Regions from separate parts of the Mesorhizobium sp. EU05-FHT14A09 genome, predicted to be linked through region 2. Evidence: riboswitches for the same ligand, from Rfam matches in the RefSeq annotation. Region 2 holds a riboswitch; the other holds the start of a gene.

Region 1 (7,595 bases), 620 kb from region 2:
GCAATCCGAAGAGCGGGCGGGCGAGAGTGAGGCTTTGGAGCCATATCCAAATCAGGCCGAGATTCGTCACCGAGACATCCACAGCCCGTCTCGCGGCACCTGACTTCTCCGACGCGTTGCGCAGTCGGCAAAACTTCAGGATTCTCCGAGATTTCCGTGCAGGCGTTTCTTCCTGAGAAGGGGCTCTACAATCCACCCCCTGCCCTCAAGCGCTTCGTTGCGAACCTGTTCGAGCCCGTCGATGATCTCCCGCAGCCTGCCGGAAACCAGCATGTCGTCTGGCATGCCTGCATAGAGGGTCCAATGCACGTCGTTCTGCCCGACGACGGTGTCCGGTGCCGCGACAGCAGGCTGCATGAACACGATGGTGTCGGCGTTGTTGGGGAAGCCTCCCGCGATCGAGCGCCCGGTCGCGGTCAGGATCGATCGGCCGACATTGCAGAGCGCCACCTTATGCGCCGTCGTCAGCACCTGGATGCCGCTGTTGCCTGGGATCACTTCATAGTCGAGTTCGAAATCTCCCGACGATCGCAGTCGCTGCAGGATGCGTCTCACCGTTTCGTTCAACGGGAACCCGCTCCAGACGAGGAACGCCCCGCATTCGGAAGCATCCGCTTCCTCGAAGGACAGACCGGCGTGCTGGAAGCCGCCGACCGGTTCTCCGTCGCCATCCTTGCGGTACGGCTCCTTGTAGGACGCCGTGCGGAACGGCCGGTTCCGCACATAGAGTTCGACGATCTCCGCTCGAAAGCGTTCAGGGTCCTTCAATCTTCTGTCGCGGCCTTTGCCGGCGCTTTTATCGGGGGCCTCGCCGGGATCGTGGTCCGGGATAAAAAACAGAGTCACATGGCCGCGGACGTTAATTACCTGAACCGTCACGAAATCCGGATTGCCGGCCCCGATCGCGACGATGAGGACCTTGCGCCTCATTGCCGGATCGCCGCCCCCGGGATGACCGACCCTTGCAGGGCTTCGAAGAGCTCGACGAGCCGGCGTGGTCCTGGATGGTCTCCCTGGTATCCCCGCAATCTGGCGATCTCGATCTTCGCAGCTGCAGCGAGGTCCGTCCCGACAGGTTGCGTGACCAGCCAGGAAAGGAACACATCTTCCGGCTGCGGCAGGGCTGGCGATTGTCCGGCGATGTGCCGTGGCTCGACGTTCAGTCCCATGCCAGCGCCCCACCGTTCTGGTACTCGATGACACGGGTCTCGAAGAAGTTTTTCTCCTTCTTCAGGTCCATCGCCTCGGACATCCAGGGAAACGGATTTTCGGTTTCCGCAAACACCGGCAGAAGACCGAGCTGTGCGCAGCGCCGGTTGGCGATGAAATGCATGTACTGCTCGCAGAGTGCCGCGTTCAGCCCGAGGAACCCCCTCGGCATGGTGTCGCGGCCGTATGAGGCCTCCAGTCCCGCGGCATCCGCGATCATGCCGCGCACCTCTTCCTGGAACGCCTTCGTCCACAGATGCGGGTTTTCGATCTTGATCTGGTTGATGACGTCGATGCCGAAATTGAGATGAATCGACTCGTCGCGCAGGATGTACTGGTACTGCTCGGCGATGCCGACCATCTTGTTGCGCCGGCCGAGCGACAGGATCTGCGCGAAGCCGGTATAAAACCACATGCCTTCGAAGATGACGTAGAAGGCAACGAGATCGCGCAGGAAGGCCTGGTCCGTTTCCAGCGTGCCGGTCTGGAAATCCGGATCGTCGAGATGCTGCGTATGTTTCAACGCCCACGCAGCCTTGTCGGTGATCGACGGCACCTCGCGATACATGTTGAACAGCTCGCCTTCGTCCAGCGACAGGCTTTCGACGATGTACTGGAAGGTGTGGGTGTGGATAGCCTCTTCGAAAGCCTGGCGCAGCAGATACTGGCGGCATTCGGGGTTGGTGAGATGCCGGTAGATGGCCAGCACGATATTGTTGGCGACGAGCGATTCCGAGGCGGCAAAGAAGCCGAGATTGCGCTTGATCATGCGCCGCTCGTCGTCGGTGAGGCCGTCCTTTGACTTCCACAGCGCGATGTCGGTCTGCATCGACACTTCAGTCGGCATCCAGTGATTGTTGCAGCCGGAGAGATATTTCTCCCACGCCCAGCGATATTTGAGCGGCAGCAACTGATTGACGTCGGCGCGCGCGTTGATCATGCGTTTTTCGTCGACGGAAACGCGGGCACCACTGCGATCGATCTCGCCAAGGCCGGTGGCGGCGGCGGATGTCAGGTCGGGCGCGAGATCGATGACGACTTCGGGTTGGGTCTTTAAAGCCTGGGGTTCGGACCAATCGAGCATCTTGTTGTCTCCTTCTTTTTGTTTGCCGCTCACTGACAGGCTTCGCATTCCGGATCGTCGATGGCGCAGGCCTTGCCCCAGGCGGCATCGGCATTGACGACGATCGGCTGGGCGGCCGGTGGTGCTGCGGCCACGACCGCAGAAACGGCGTTGAGCTTGCCGTCAGTGCCTTTCAGCGTCGACTTCTCGACATGCGTGGCCGAGCGCGAGCGCAAGTAGTAGGTCGTCTTCAAACCCTTGCGCCAAGCCAGGCGATAGAGTTCGTCGAGTTTCTTGCCAGACGGGTTGGCGATGTAGAGGTTGAGCGACTGCGCCTGGTCGATCCATTTCTGCCGGCGCGAGGCGGCATCGATCAGCCAGGACGAGTCGATCTCGAAGGCGGTCGCGTAGAGTGCCTTGACGTCATCCGGCACCCTGTCGATCTGGCCAAGCGAGCCGTCGAAATATTTGAGGTCGGAGATCATCACCTCGTCCCACAGGCCGCGCGCCTTGAGATCATGCACGAGTTGCGCGTTCACCACGGTGAAGTCGCCCGACATGTTCGATTTGACGAAGAGGTTCTGGTAGCCGGGCTCGATCGACTGCGAAACGCCGCAGATGTTGGAAATGGTCGCGGTCGGCGCGATCGCCATGCAGTTCGAGTTGCGCATGCCGGTTTTCTTGACCCGCTTGCGCAACGCCTCCCAGTCGAGCGTGGAAGACGCGTCCATCTCCACGCCGGGCCGCGCCTTTTCGAGCAAGGCAATGGAGTCGATCGGCAAAATACCCTTCGACCACAGCGATCCGTCATAACTTGGATAACGGCCACGCTCGGCGGCGAGGCCGACCGACGCCGAGATGGCCTGATAGCTGATCGCCTCCATGCTGGCATCGGCGAAGGCGATCGCCTCATCCGAGGCATAGGGAATGCGCAGGAGCTGAAGCGCATCCTGGAAACCCATCAGCCCCAGCCCTACCGGCCGGTGGCGCAGGTTGGAACGTCGCGCCTCGGGGATGGTGTAGAAATTGATGTCGACGACATTGTCGAGCATGCGCATGGCAACAGTGACGGTCCTTGCCAGGCGATCGAGGTCGAGCCCCTTCTCCGTGATGTGATTGACGAGGTTGATGGAGCCGAGATTGCAGACAGCGACCTCGTCCTTCGACGTGTTCAGTGTGATCTCGGTGCACAGGTTGGACGAATGCACCACGCCGACATGGCCTTGTGGCGAGCGGATGTTGCAGGGATCCTTGAAGGTGATCCAGGGATGACCCGTCTCGAACAGCATGGTCAGCATCTTGCGCCAGAGATCGACCGCGCGGACCTTGCGGAACACCCTGATCCCACCCGCGGCTGCCTTCGCTTCACAGGCCTCATAGGCCTGCCGGAAGGCGGAGCCGTAGAGATCGTGCAGGTCGGCCGTTTCGTCGGGTGAGAACAGCGTCCATTCGCCATTGGCCTCGACCCGTTCCATGAACAGGTCCGGCACCCAGTTGGCGGTGTTCATGTCATGCGTGCGGCGGCGATCGTCACCTGTATTCTTGCGCAGGTCGAGGAACTCCTCGATGTCGACATGCCAGGTCTCCAGATAAGCGCAGACCGCACCCTTGCGCTTGCCACCCTGGTTGACGGCGATGGCGGTGTCATTCGCCACCTTCAGGAACGGCACAACGCCCTGGCTCTCGCCATTGGTGCCCTTGATATGAGCGCCAAGGCCGCGAACCGGCGTCCAGTCATTGCCGAGGCCGCCGGAATATTTAGCCAGCAGCGCATTGTCCTTGACCGCCTTGAAGATACCGTCGAGGTCGTCGGCGACAGTGGTCAGGAAGCAAGACGACAGCTGCGGTCGCAGCGTGCCGGAATTGAACAGCGTCGGCGTCGAGGCCATGAAGTCGAAGGACGACAGCAGGTCATAGAATTCGATGGCCCTCGCCTCGCGATCGATTTCGCGCACTGCAAGCCCCATCGCAACCCGCATGAAAAAGGCCTGCGGCAGTTCGAAACGTCTGCCCGTGGTGTGCAGGAAGTAGCGGTCGTACAGCGTCTGCAGTCCAAGATACTGAAATTGCAGGTCGCGCTCAGGCTTCAGCGCCGCGCCCAGCCGCGCGAGGTCGAAACGACCGAGTTCTGGATCGATCAATTCGGCGTCGATGCCTGTCGTGACGAATTCAGCGAAATAGGATGCATAACGCGTGCCCATCTCGGCCTGCGTTGCCTGCTCGCCGCGCCCGGTGACGAAACTCAAGGCCTCGCGACGCAGGCGGTCGAGCAACAGGCGGGCCGAGACGAAAGCGTAATTCGGTTCGGTCTCAATGAGCGTGCGCGCTGCCAGGATCGGCGCCAAGGACAACTCATCCAGCGTGATGCCGTCATAGAGATTGCGGCGTGCCTCGGTGAGAATGGCATCCGGCGAAACGGCCTCCAGACCGGCGCAGGCCTCCTCGACGACGCGCGAGAATCGCGCCTCGTCAAGCGGTGCGAGAACTCCATCCTCGCGCTTCACATGGAGCGAGGCGCTCGGCGTTTCCGCATCCGTCTTTTCCGCCAGGCGCTCGCGCGCCCGCTCGGCGCGATAGAGCACATAGGCGCGCGCAACCTTGTGGTGTTCGCCGCGCATCAGCGCGAGTTCGACCTGATCCTGGATCTCCTCGATGTGGAAGGTGCGACCGGCCTCGAAGCGCCTTGTCAACGCCGCGACCACCTGCGCGGCCAGGTCCTCGACGACATCGTGCACACGCCGCGAGCCTGCTGCGGTCGAACCCTCGACCGCGAGGAAAGCCTTGGTCAAAGCCACCACGATCTTCGTCGCGTCGAACGGCGTCACGGCGCCATTGCGGCGTATCACCTTGTAGCCAGGCTCGGCCGCGGGCGTGCCCCGGCTTTCAACAACGGCGCTTTCGGCAAGCGGCGAAGCCTGGAAGGCTCCATTCGTGGTGAATACTGCAGTCGTGGCCATATCATCCCCGTGGCGCTGTGGACGGGGAATTCGGGGAACGCAGTGGCGATTTCGGACGCGACGATGCCCGGGCCAAGCGCACCTCCGGGACACCCCGCCCGAGGTTCGTTCAAATCCGTCGCGGCAGGTCTCCTGGCTCGCAGGTCGTCGCCCTTGTCGGCCTTCCCGGTGCGTTACGGCACCAGTGGCATTCTTCGACGCGGGCTCACTGCTTACAGTTGCGGGGGCAGCACCGGCTTTGCACCGGCTTCCCTCTTAGCTCCCGAACCAGACGACTCGGGAGAACCTCGACTTCGATATCTGGTATAGAATGCCAGCAGCATGTCAACAACTGGTAGCAGAAGCAGGCCATCCAAGGCATTCTCGGCCCGGCGCAGTGGATATCCTGTGGGCAATTTCACTGGCCTCTATCATCGCAACCGCTCAACGGTCCGGTTCAGACCGGGTTGCGGCGGCGGGATGGGCTTGGCGGCGGTACTTCAGCCTGCTCCATGTCACAGCTGTCGATGGCGCTTGCGATGTGGCTTACCGCAATTCATTATGTCCTTGAAATGATGCGAGCTTCGGCCGCCTGGCGCTAAGATGCAATCGACACGCATTGGCTTCGCAAGCTGAACAGTAGCCCGTGCGAAAAGTGAACCGCGCACCACCAATGGCCGAGAAGATGCATTTAGGACTGACGGCCGTCGACACGGCCCCCCTGCACGAGAAAGTCTACCTCGAACTGGTCCGCACACTGATGTCGGGCCAGTTCGCACCGGGTCAGAAGTTGACGTCACGAAAGGTCGCGAAAGAACTGGGAACGAGCGACATGCCGGTTCGCAGCGCCTTCATGCGCCTGCAGGCTCTGAAGGTTCTGTCGCCCCTGCCCAACGGCAGCATGGAAGTGCCCACCATGTCCGCCGAGCGGTTTTCGCAGTTGACGGCAACACGTACTCTTCTGGAGGGGGCAGCCACGGAACTCGCCGCTCAGCGTATCAATGGCAATGCACTACGCACGATACGCCGTCATTGCGCAGACTTGACGGCGGCGGCGCAGGCCGGAGACATCAACGACTACCTGCGCAAGAACTACGCTTTCAAATTTTCGATCTATCGGTACAGCGGCAACGATCAGATGATCTTCCTGATCGAGACCGTGTGGATGCAGGTTGGGCCGTTCCTGCGCAATCTGGCCCGCGGGTTCGAGAACAATTTAGCCTCGATCCTGGAGATCGATTACCATGACGAAGTTGTCGCGGCGATCGCCGAACACGACGGCGCCCGTGCCCGCGTCGCTATCGTCCGGGATATCAGCGACGGCTATCAGCACCTGCTGAGGCACGCTCCATTTCCGAATGCTTAGGCTTGCCGTCCCCACCTTCTTCAGGCTGGCTTTCCCTCGACGGCAGCAACCGGTCGCTGCATGAACACGGCAGCCGCGAGCAATGAACAAACACCGAGCACCGCGGTTGCGCCAGCCAGCGCCGGTATGCCGATATTCTCGATGACAAGCCCCCCGACCCAACTGCCCGTTCCTATGCCGACATAGATGAGTGAGCTGTTGGCGGCCAGGACGACGTTCGACATGCCGCTGGCATGAGCGAGCAAGCGATGCTGGATCGGAACGAGATACATGTAACTGACAATCCCCCACAGGAAAGCGACGGCAACGGCCAGTGGCGCATTGTTCCGCAGGACAACCAATGCCACCAACAGCGCGGTTTGCACTGCGACTGCCGCAATCAACACCACCGTTGGTCCTGCTTTGTCGGTAAGCATTCCGGTCGCAATGTTACCGAGCACTGCTCCAACTCCATAAGCGAGTAGAACTGCCGGCAAGATTGGGGTGCCGTCATAGGCCGTGTCGGCCAGCAGAAGGCTCACATAGGAATACACGATGAACTCTGCGATCACGACAAACAGGGTCACCGACAGAAGCCCGTAGACGGCGGCGGGAAGTGATCGCCAATCTCCCCGGCCCTCCGGCTTGCCTTGAATGGAAGGCTGGCCGGACAGAAGCGCGGCAAGCATCACGGTTGCCAGAAAGCCAAAGAAGACGACGAAAAAGAACGAAAAACGCCAGGATAGGGCCGTAGCAATCCATGACGTCAATGGAACACCGATCGCCTGCGAAACAGTCATCCCGCCGAAGATGAACGACAGCGCCACCCCCTTGCGGTCCGGTGGCAGCAGTTCGGTTGCCAATGCGGTTGCCGCCGGAGTGAACATGGCAGCGCCATAGGCGGAAGCGATACGACCGACGATCAACACGGCAAAATTTGGGGCAAACCCGCAGACCAGATTGGCTGCGGCAAACAGGCCAACCGCAAGGATCAAGACATTGCGCCGGCTCCACCGACGAAACATCCAGGCGTTCAAAGGCG
Region 2 (7,595 bases):
TTGTCTCATGCGTTTTCGGTAACGCTGACGATAAGACGAAGCAGTGTTTCGCATTCCGACATGGCCAGGGAAAAATTTCTTCTGGCGGCTGGCTACGGGTCACACGCCAGTGGCATCGTCGCCATCTCCTGCTATCTCAGCCGCCGCGCGCAACAGACCGAAAGCCTTCCCCATGCAGCATGAACCCGTCCCGCAATTTCGAACTGCAACCACGGCGGATGCGGCCTTGATCCGCGACATCATGCATGCGGCTTACGCGAAATGGATTCCGGTGATCGGACGTGAGCCGAGCCCGATGAAAGCCAACTACGAAGAGGCACTGAGGAAACATCAGTTCACGCTGCTGTATCTGGGAGCGGACATCGCCGGGCTCATCGAGACCAGACTGGAAGACGATCATCTGTGGATCGAGAATGTCTGTGTGCTGCCCGCCTATCAGGGCAGAAGTCTCGGCAAGCTGCTGCTCCGCCATGCCGAACACATGGCGCAGCAGGCCGGTCGCGCCGAAGTCCATCTGGACACCAACATCGCCTTCGAGGCCAATGTCGCTCTCTATGAGCGACTGGGATACGTCATCAGCCAGCAGGAATCGCAAAGCGACGTCATCTACATGCGCAAACCTCTGGCACTCGGCCTCTGAGCCGACCCGCAATCCGAGGGTCCCGTATGAAACGCGTTCTGATCACCGGCATGTCCGGAACCGGCAAGTCGGCAACGATCCGGGCTCTCGCCGCCCGCGGCTACGCGGCCTACGACCTCGATACGCCGGACTGGTCGCATTGGATCGACGCTGCTCTCGACGACGCGCTGACACCCGGGGATGGCAAGGACTGGGTCTGGCAGTTGGACAAGGTGCGGGGGCTGCTTTCCGAACCCCGCGACAGCGTGCTTTTCATCAGCGGCTGCGCCGAAAACATGGAGGAGCTTTTCCCGCTGATCGACAGTATCGTGCTGCTCTCGGTCCCGATCGATACGATCATGCGACGGGTTTCGGCACGCGCAACCGGCGGCTATGGCCATGCCGGCGAAGAACGCCGCAAGATTGCCGAACTGGTCGAAATGATCGAGCCCCTGCTTCGGGACTCCGCTGACCACGAGATCGATTCGAGTGGTCCGGTCGAGGCTACGGTCGACCGAATCCTGCAACTGGTATGACGGCCGCTGCGGCCGTCATTTCGGTCAGCCTGTCGCTGACGCAGACCAATCAAGCCCACGGCGATGGGTGTGGCTCCGCGCGGGAAAGCTCTTCGAAATACTGCCGCAACGTGCGCGGCTCCCGCCCGAGAATGGCCCGCAGGGTCAGGCTGTTTCCGGCAGACCCGAATTCCGTGTAGGACGCGAACACACGCGCCAGCTGCGCCAGCGACGCGCCCTTGAAAGGCGGCTTGGCGATTTCTGCCCACTCTTCGAAGCTGAGCTGCAGCGGCTCGACCGTCCGTCCAAGCACGGCGCTCATGAGGGCGGTGATCTCGACACGATTATACATGCCATCGGCAGCCAGCTCGAAGGAGCCACAGGCGAGCCGGTCACCCGTCAACGCCTCGGCAGCCACTTCGGCGACATCACGATAGTCGACACGGGCCAGCCGCACGGTATTGGAGAATGGCTCGGCGAAGACGCCGTTCTGGATGACCGCCGGCCAGGCCGGCGCAATGTTCTGGAACAGCGTTGCCGGGTAAAGAATGGTGTAGTCGAGATTGGAGCGCAGCAATGCCTCTTCGACCGATAGCTTGCTGGCATGATTGGCGAGCCCGTTGGCCGGATGAATGACCGACGAGAATACGAATTTGCCAACCCCTGCCCGTTTCGCTGCATCGATCATGGCGATACCGAGTGCTGGTTCGTCCGCCACGAAAGGCGGACCGACATGGTAGACCGCGTCCACACCGGGCAGCGCGAGGTCGAGGCTGTCGGCGTCACGCAGGTCTCCCTTCGCGACTTCCGAGGCGCCATTGTCTCGCGCCGCCTGCCCGGCGGCTTCGGTGCGCGCCAGCGCCCGCACGATGACACCCCGACGGGCAAGCTCCGCAGCGACGTAACCACCGCTGCGGCCGGAGGCGCCGACCACGAGCACGGTTTTCCTGTTCATGTCAGACATCGGTTTTCCTTTCTTGGCGAACTCCATGCCCGGAACATCGGTCTCCCACTTATCGATTGGTAGACGATCGATCCGTGATACGGTCTCCCGGAAATCGGAAAAACACCATGGATCGGTTTGGTGACGTCGAAGCCTTCCTGGCCATCGTCGAACGCGGCAATCTTTCGGCCGCCGCGCGACATCTCGGCCGCTCTCTCCAGGCGATCAGCCGCTCGCTGGCGGCTCTCGAAAAGAGTGTCGGCGTCGAACTCGTGCGCCGCACCACCCACAGGGCCCAGCCCACCGAGGCGGGATATGACTTCTACCGCCGGGTGAAGCCAGCACTTCAGGAAATCGCTGAGGCGAAGGTGGAAGCCGGCGATCGCAGCGCAGAGCCTTCCGGGCTGCTCAGGATCGGTGGACCAGAGCTGTTCGGGCCACGCTATCTCATCCCTGTCGTCGCCCGTTTCATGGAGTTGCACCCCAAGCTGGAGGTCGAACTCAGCCTGTCTAACCGCTTCGTCGATCTTGCCCAGGAAGGGATCGACCTTGCCATCCGCATCGGCGAATTGCCCGATTCCGACTTGAAGGCACGCCGGCTCGGCGCCATGCGCCGCGTCGTCTTCGGCGCACCGTCCTATTTCGGCAAACATGGCCGGCCCCGCCATCCGAGCGAACTGGCAGAACATCCATGCGTTTTCCGCAACACCGATCGCGATGCCGGCGCCTGGCAATTCCTGGACAGCAGCAAGCCGCTGACCGTCAAAGTGAACGGCCGGCTGCATCTCGACAACGCAGCCGCCAGCCATGCGGCGGTCGCGACCGGCCTGGGTATCGGGCGCGTGCCACTCTGGCAGATCCAGGATCTCGTCGACAGCGGCGCGGTCGAAGTGATCCTGGAGAATTTCGAACAACCAGCGGTCCCGGTCCACATCGTCTGGCCGGCAGCCCGGCTGCCACTGGCCAAAACCCGGCTTTTCATCGATTTCCTGGCAGCCAACCTGCACATCGAACCTCGCAGCCGGGATTGCGTCACGGTTTGAGCAACAGAGTTGCGACGTGATCCGCCGTAACCACGCGTTGACAGCGTGACCTGCCCAAGCCTAAATCCGGCAAAGACGGTCTCCTCCCTTCACCAGGAGGAGCGAAGAGGGAATGCGGTGCGGGGCAACAGCCTCAACTCCGCGGCTGTCCCCGCAACTGTGAGCGGCGAGCCAAGGCCGATAGCCACTGGGAAATGCCCGGGAAGGCGGCACCAAGGCACCGACCCGCGAGCCAGGAGACCTGCCGTCTCAACAGAACCCCAACGCCTGGCGGGTGTCCCGGGCAAGGAGCCTGATTTGGATCGCGACGGCAGTTTTTCAGCTGAGACGGAGAGTGTGACAGCGGCTATTGGGACCGCCCCGGTCACTGTCATCGTCTGCTCGTCCTGCCGTGACGAGAATGGCTCCGATAGCCATCCCCGCGCCGGCGCGCGGCTGGCCGAAGCCACCCGCGCCGCCGCTGACGATCGCCAGACCATCGATGTCCGCACCGTCGAGTGCCTCGGTAACTGCAAGCGCCGGCTTTCGGCCGCACTGCTGCGCGACGGCTGCTGGAGTTATGTCTTCGGTGACCTGACCATCGACTCGGGTTCCGATCTCGTCACCGGAGCGGAACTTTTCGCAACATCGCAGGATGGCCTGATCCCATGGCGGGGCCGTCCCGATTCGCTCAAGCGCGGCCTCGTCGCGCGCATCCCTCCCCTTGCAATACTGAAGGACCAGACATGACCGCCTCCGTTTCCCGCGTGCCTTGCACCGTCGTCACCGGCTTCCTCGGCGCCGGCAAGACGACACTCATCCGCAACATCCTCGAAAACGCAAAGGGCAAGCGGCTGGCGCTGATCGTCAATGAATTCGGCGATGTCGGTGTCGACGGCGAGATCCTCAAAGGCTGCGGCGTCGACAGCTGTCCGGAAGAAAACATCGTTGAACTCGCCAATGGCTGCATCTGCTGCACGGTCGCCGACGATTTCGTGCCGGCGCTCGACCAGATCCTTGCACGCACACCGAAGGTTGATCACATCCTGATCGAAACTTCCGGCCTCGCGCTGCCAAAGCCGCTCGTGCAGGCCTTCCAATGGCCGAGCGTGAAGAACCGCGTCACCGTTGACGGCGTCGTCGCCGTGGTCGACGGCCCCGCGCTGGCCGAAGGTCGCGTCGCCTCCGACATGGATGCGCTGGCCGCTCAGCGCGCCGCAGACGACTCACTCGACCATGACGACCCGGTCGAAGAAGTGTTCGAAGACCAGGTTGCCTGCGCCGACCTGATCATCCTGTCCAAGAACGACCTGCTGGACGAGGCAGGTGCTGCACGCGCCAACGCCGTGCTCAGCGAGCACATCTCACGCGCGGTCAAGGTGGTGCCGACGGCTCAGGGCAAGGTCGATCCCTCTGTGCTGCTTGGGCTCGGCCTCGCCGTCGAAGACGATATAGAGAACCGCAAGAGCCATCATGACGGCATGGGCGACCACGAGCATGATGACTTCGACACGTTCGTGGTCGAGATTCCTGCCGTCGCCAATCCGGAAGATCTCGCCCGGCGTGTCGCGGAAGCGGCAGACAAGGAAAACGTGCTGCGTGTGAAGGGGTTCGTCGAAGTCGACGCCAAGCCGATGCGGCTTCTGCTGCAGGCGGTTGGACCGCGCGTGAACCACTATTATGATCGCGCCTGGACGGCCGAAGACGACCGCCGATCGCGGCTGGTGGTGATCGGGCTGAAGGGCCTCGACCGCCCGGCCATCGAGAAGATCCTGGTAGGATAAACGTTGCACATACTGACCACCACCTCCGCCTCGCTCGACGATATCGCCGAGCCGGTCGACCTGCGCCAGCAGCCGGCGGAGATGGTGGCGCTGTCTTTCACCGACAGCGATCTGGCCGGATTGGCGTCCGCCTGGCAGGCGGATGCCGGCAGCCTGCCCTCGATGCGGCTGGCAGCGCTTCGCGACCTTCGCCATCCCATGTCGGTCGATCTCTGGATCGACAGCGTCGCACAGCATGCCAAGGTGATCCTGGTGCGTATCCTCGGCGGCTACGACTGGTGGCGCTACGGTTGCGACCAGCTTGCCGCGACTGCCCGCGCCAAAGGCATCAAGCTCGCGCTGCTGCCCGGCGAGTCCCACGACGAGGATCCGCGCCTCACCGAAGCTTCCACCCTGCCTGCGGACGAGCTTGCCGCCCTGCTCGCCTATTTTCGTCAGGGCGGGCCGGCCAACATGACGGCACTGGTCCAACGCCTCGCCGGACATTGCGGCCGCAATGTCGCCGTGAGCCAACCGGTCGAAGTGCCCAAGGCCGGATTTTACGTCTCGGCCTCCAACCCCCTCCCTCTCACCGCAGTCTCCCCCTTAACGGGGGAGATTGTCGGTAGGCTGGAGGGGTTTCGGATCCGGCACAACGGAGGCGACCATAAATTCGCTCCCGTCGTACCAATAATCTTCTACCGTTCGATGCTGCTGGCGGCCGATGTGGCACCGATAGACGCCTTATGTGACGCACTCTACCGCCAAAATCTCGCTCCGGTGCCGATCTTCGTCTCTTCATTGAAGGACCAAAACGCCGTTGCGTTTGTTGAAGCGGCATTCAGGATGCTCAATCCTGCCGCCATCGTTACCGCCACTGCGTTTGCGTCCAGCGCAGAGCCAGGCGCCGAGACCCTGTTCGACCGCGCCGGCGTGCCGGTGTTCCAGGTCATCGTCGCCACCACACGGCGCGATGCGTGGGAGACCAACCAGCGCGGCCTGGCCCCGGCCGATCTCGCCATGCATGTCGTGCTGCCGGAGCTGGATGGCCGCATCTTGGCCGGCGCCATTTCCTTCAAGGCCGAACTGGAGGCGGACACCGCACTCGCCTTTCGTGCTTTCGCCAACAGACCGGAGCCCGATCGTGTCGAGCGTGTCGCCGACCGTATCGCAGCGCATATAAGGCTCCAGCAGGCGGCCCCGGCCGAACGGCGTCTTGTCATCCTTGTTCCCGACTATCCGAGTGCGCCAGGCCGTACCGGTTACGCCGTCGGTCTCGACGTACCCTCCTCCGTGCTCGCCATGCTGCACGACCTTAACGATGCCGGCTATTTCGTTGAGAAGATTCCTGAATCCCCACGCCGGCTGCTCGACCTTCTGGGACAGGCAGGCCAGCGCCTGGCGGCCGACGACTACGCTGCGCTTTCCAGTGACCTGCCGGCAGATGCGCGCCAGACCGTATCCGACGCCTGGGGCGAAGCCGGCGGATCCCCTTTCCCGTTCCGCGCAGCGACCTTCGGCAATGTCACCGTGGCGCTGGCACCCGATCGTGGCCGCTCCGCGGACCGTCGCGCCGACTATCACGATCCGACGCTGCCGCCGCGTCACGAACTGGTTGCCTTCGGCCTGTGGCTGCAGAAATCACTCGGCGCACACGCGATCATTCATGTCGGAGCGCATGGCACGCTGGAGTGGCTACCCGGCAAGACCGTCGCCCTCGGCCCGAATTGCTTTCCAGAAATCGTCACCGGCGGACTGCCGGTGATCTACCCGTTCATCGTTTCCAATCCCGGCGAAGCTGCGCAAGCCAAGCGCCGCGTCGCGGCGGTCACACTCGGTCATCTGCCGCCGCCGTTGACCGGTGCCGGCCTGGACGATCACCAGCAGGAGCTCGAACGGCTGGTTGATGAATACGCCCAGGCCGACGGGCTCGACCGCCGCCGCCGCGACCGGTTGGCCAGGCTGATCGTCGAAACGGCCGCAAAAACCGGCCTCGCAGCGGAGGCCGGCGTCGCCAAGACCGATGCGCCCGATGAAGCGCTGCGCCGCATCGACGCCTGGCTGTGTGACCTCAAGGACTTCGCGGTCAAGGACGGGCTGCACGTCTATGGCCGCTCCGAGGACGGCGAAACCGACGCATTGCGCCTGCAAAGCGCAACCAACGAAAAGGCGGCGCTGCTCGCGGCCCTCGATGGCCGCCATGTCGCCGCCGGCCCGGCGGGTGCGCCTGCCCGCGGCCGCATAGACGTCCTGCCCACCGGCCGCAACCTGTTCACCGCCGACCCGCGGACCATGCCGACGCCGACCGCCTTCGATCTCGGCAAGGCGGCCGCCGACGAGATCGTGGTCAGCTACATGCAGGGTCATGGCGACTGGCCGCGCGCCCTGGTCATCGACCTGTGGGGGTCTGCCTCCCTGCGCACCGGGGGCGAGGAGATCGCGCAGGGCCTGGCGCTGATGGGCTGCCGCCCGCAGTGGGACGCCGCCACCGGTCGCGTCACCGGGATCGAAGTGTTGCCACCGGCCACGCTCGGACGGCCACGTGTCGACGTCACCTGGCGTATTTCCGGCCTGTTCCGCGACATGTTCCCCACCCAGATCGCCCTGATCGACGCTGCGGCACGCGCGGTGGCGCAGCGCGATGAGGACGATAGCGAAAACCCGCTTGCCGCGGCGACACGCGCGGCAGGTCGGGTCGAGCCGCGCATCTTCGGCTCCTCGCCTGGCACCTAC

The links. A riboswitch is a leader RNA that binds a small molecule or an ion and turns the genes downstream of it on or off. The one in region 2 is predicted to bind cobalamin.
Region 1: another riboswitch for cobalamin. It lies ahead of AC3WTO_RS07825 (ribonucleoside-diphosphate reductase subunit alpha); the one in region 2 lies ahead of AC3WTO_RS10880 (DUF1636 family protein).

What each region holds. Positions count from the first base shown of each region.
Region 1 covers NZ_JBYTDF010000002.1:101,604-109,198, forward strand. Annotated here, with positions in the region: gene AC3WTO_RS07810 (SAM-dependent methyltransferase) at 136-930, opposite strand; gene AC3WTO_RS07815 (hypothetical protein) at 927-1,169, opposite strand; gene AC3WTO_RS07820 (ribonucleotide-diphosphate reductase subunit beta) at 1,160-2,293, opposite strand; gene AC3WTO_RS07825 (ribonucleoside-diphosphate reductase subunit alpha) at 2,323-5,229, opposite strand; cobalamin riboswitch at 5,335-5,534, opposite strand; gene AC3WTO_RS07830 (GntR family transcriptional regulator) at 5,882-6,574, shown strand; gene AC3WTO_RS07835 (MFS transporter) at 6,595-7,595, opposite strand, start outside.
Region 2 covers NZ_JBYTDF010000002.1:717,747-725,341, forward strand. Annotated here, with positions in the region: gene AC3WTO_RS10860 (GNAT family N-acetyltransferase) at 173-640, shown strand; gene AC3WTO_RS10865 (AAA family ATPase) at 667-1,155, shown strand; gene AC3WTO_RS10870 (NmrA family NAD(P)-binding protein) at 1,205-2,098, opposite strand; gene AC3WTO_RS10875 (LysR family transcriptional regulator) at 2,206-3,120, shown strand; cobalamin riboswitch at 3,180-3,383, shown strand; gene AC3WTO_RS10880 (DUF1636 family protein) at 3,418-3,849, shown strand; gene cobW (cobalamin biosynthesis protein CobW) at 3,846-4,883, shown strand; gene cobN (cobaltochelatase subunit CobN) at 4,887-7,595, shown strand, end outside.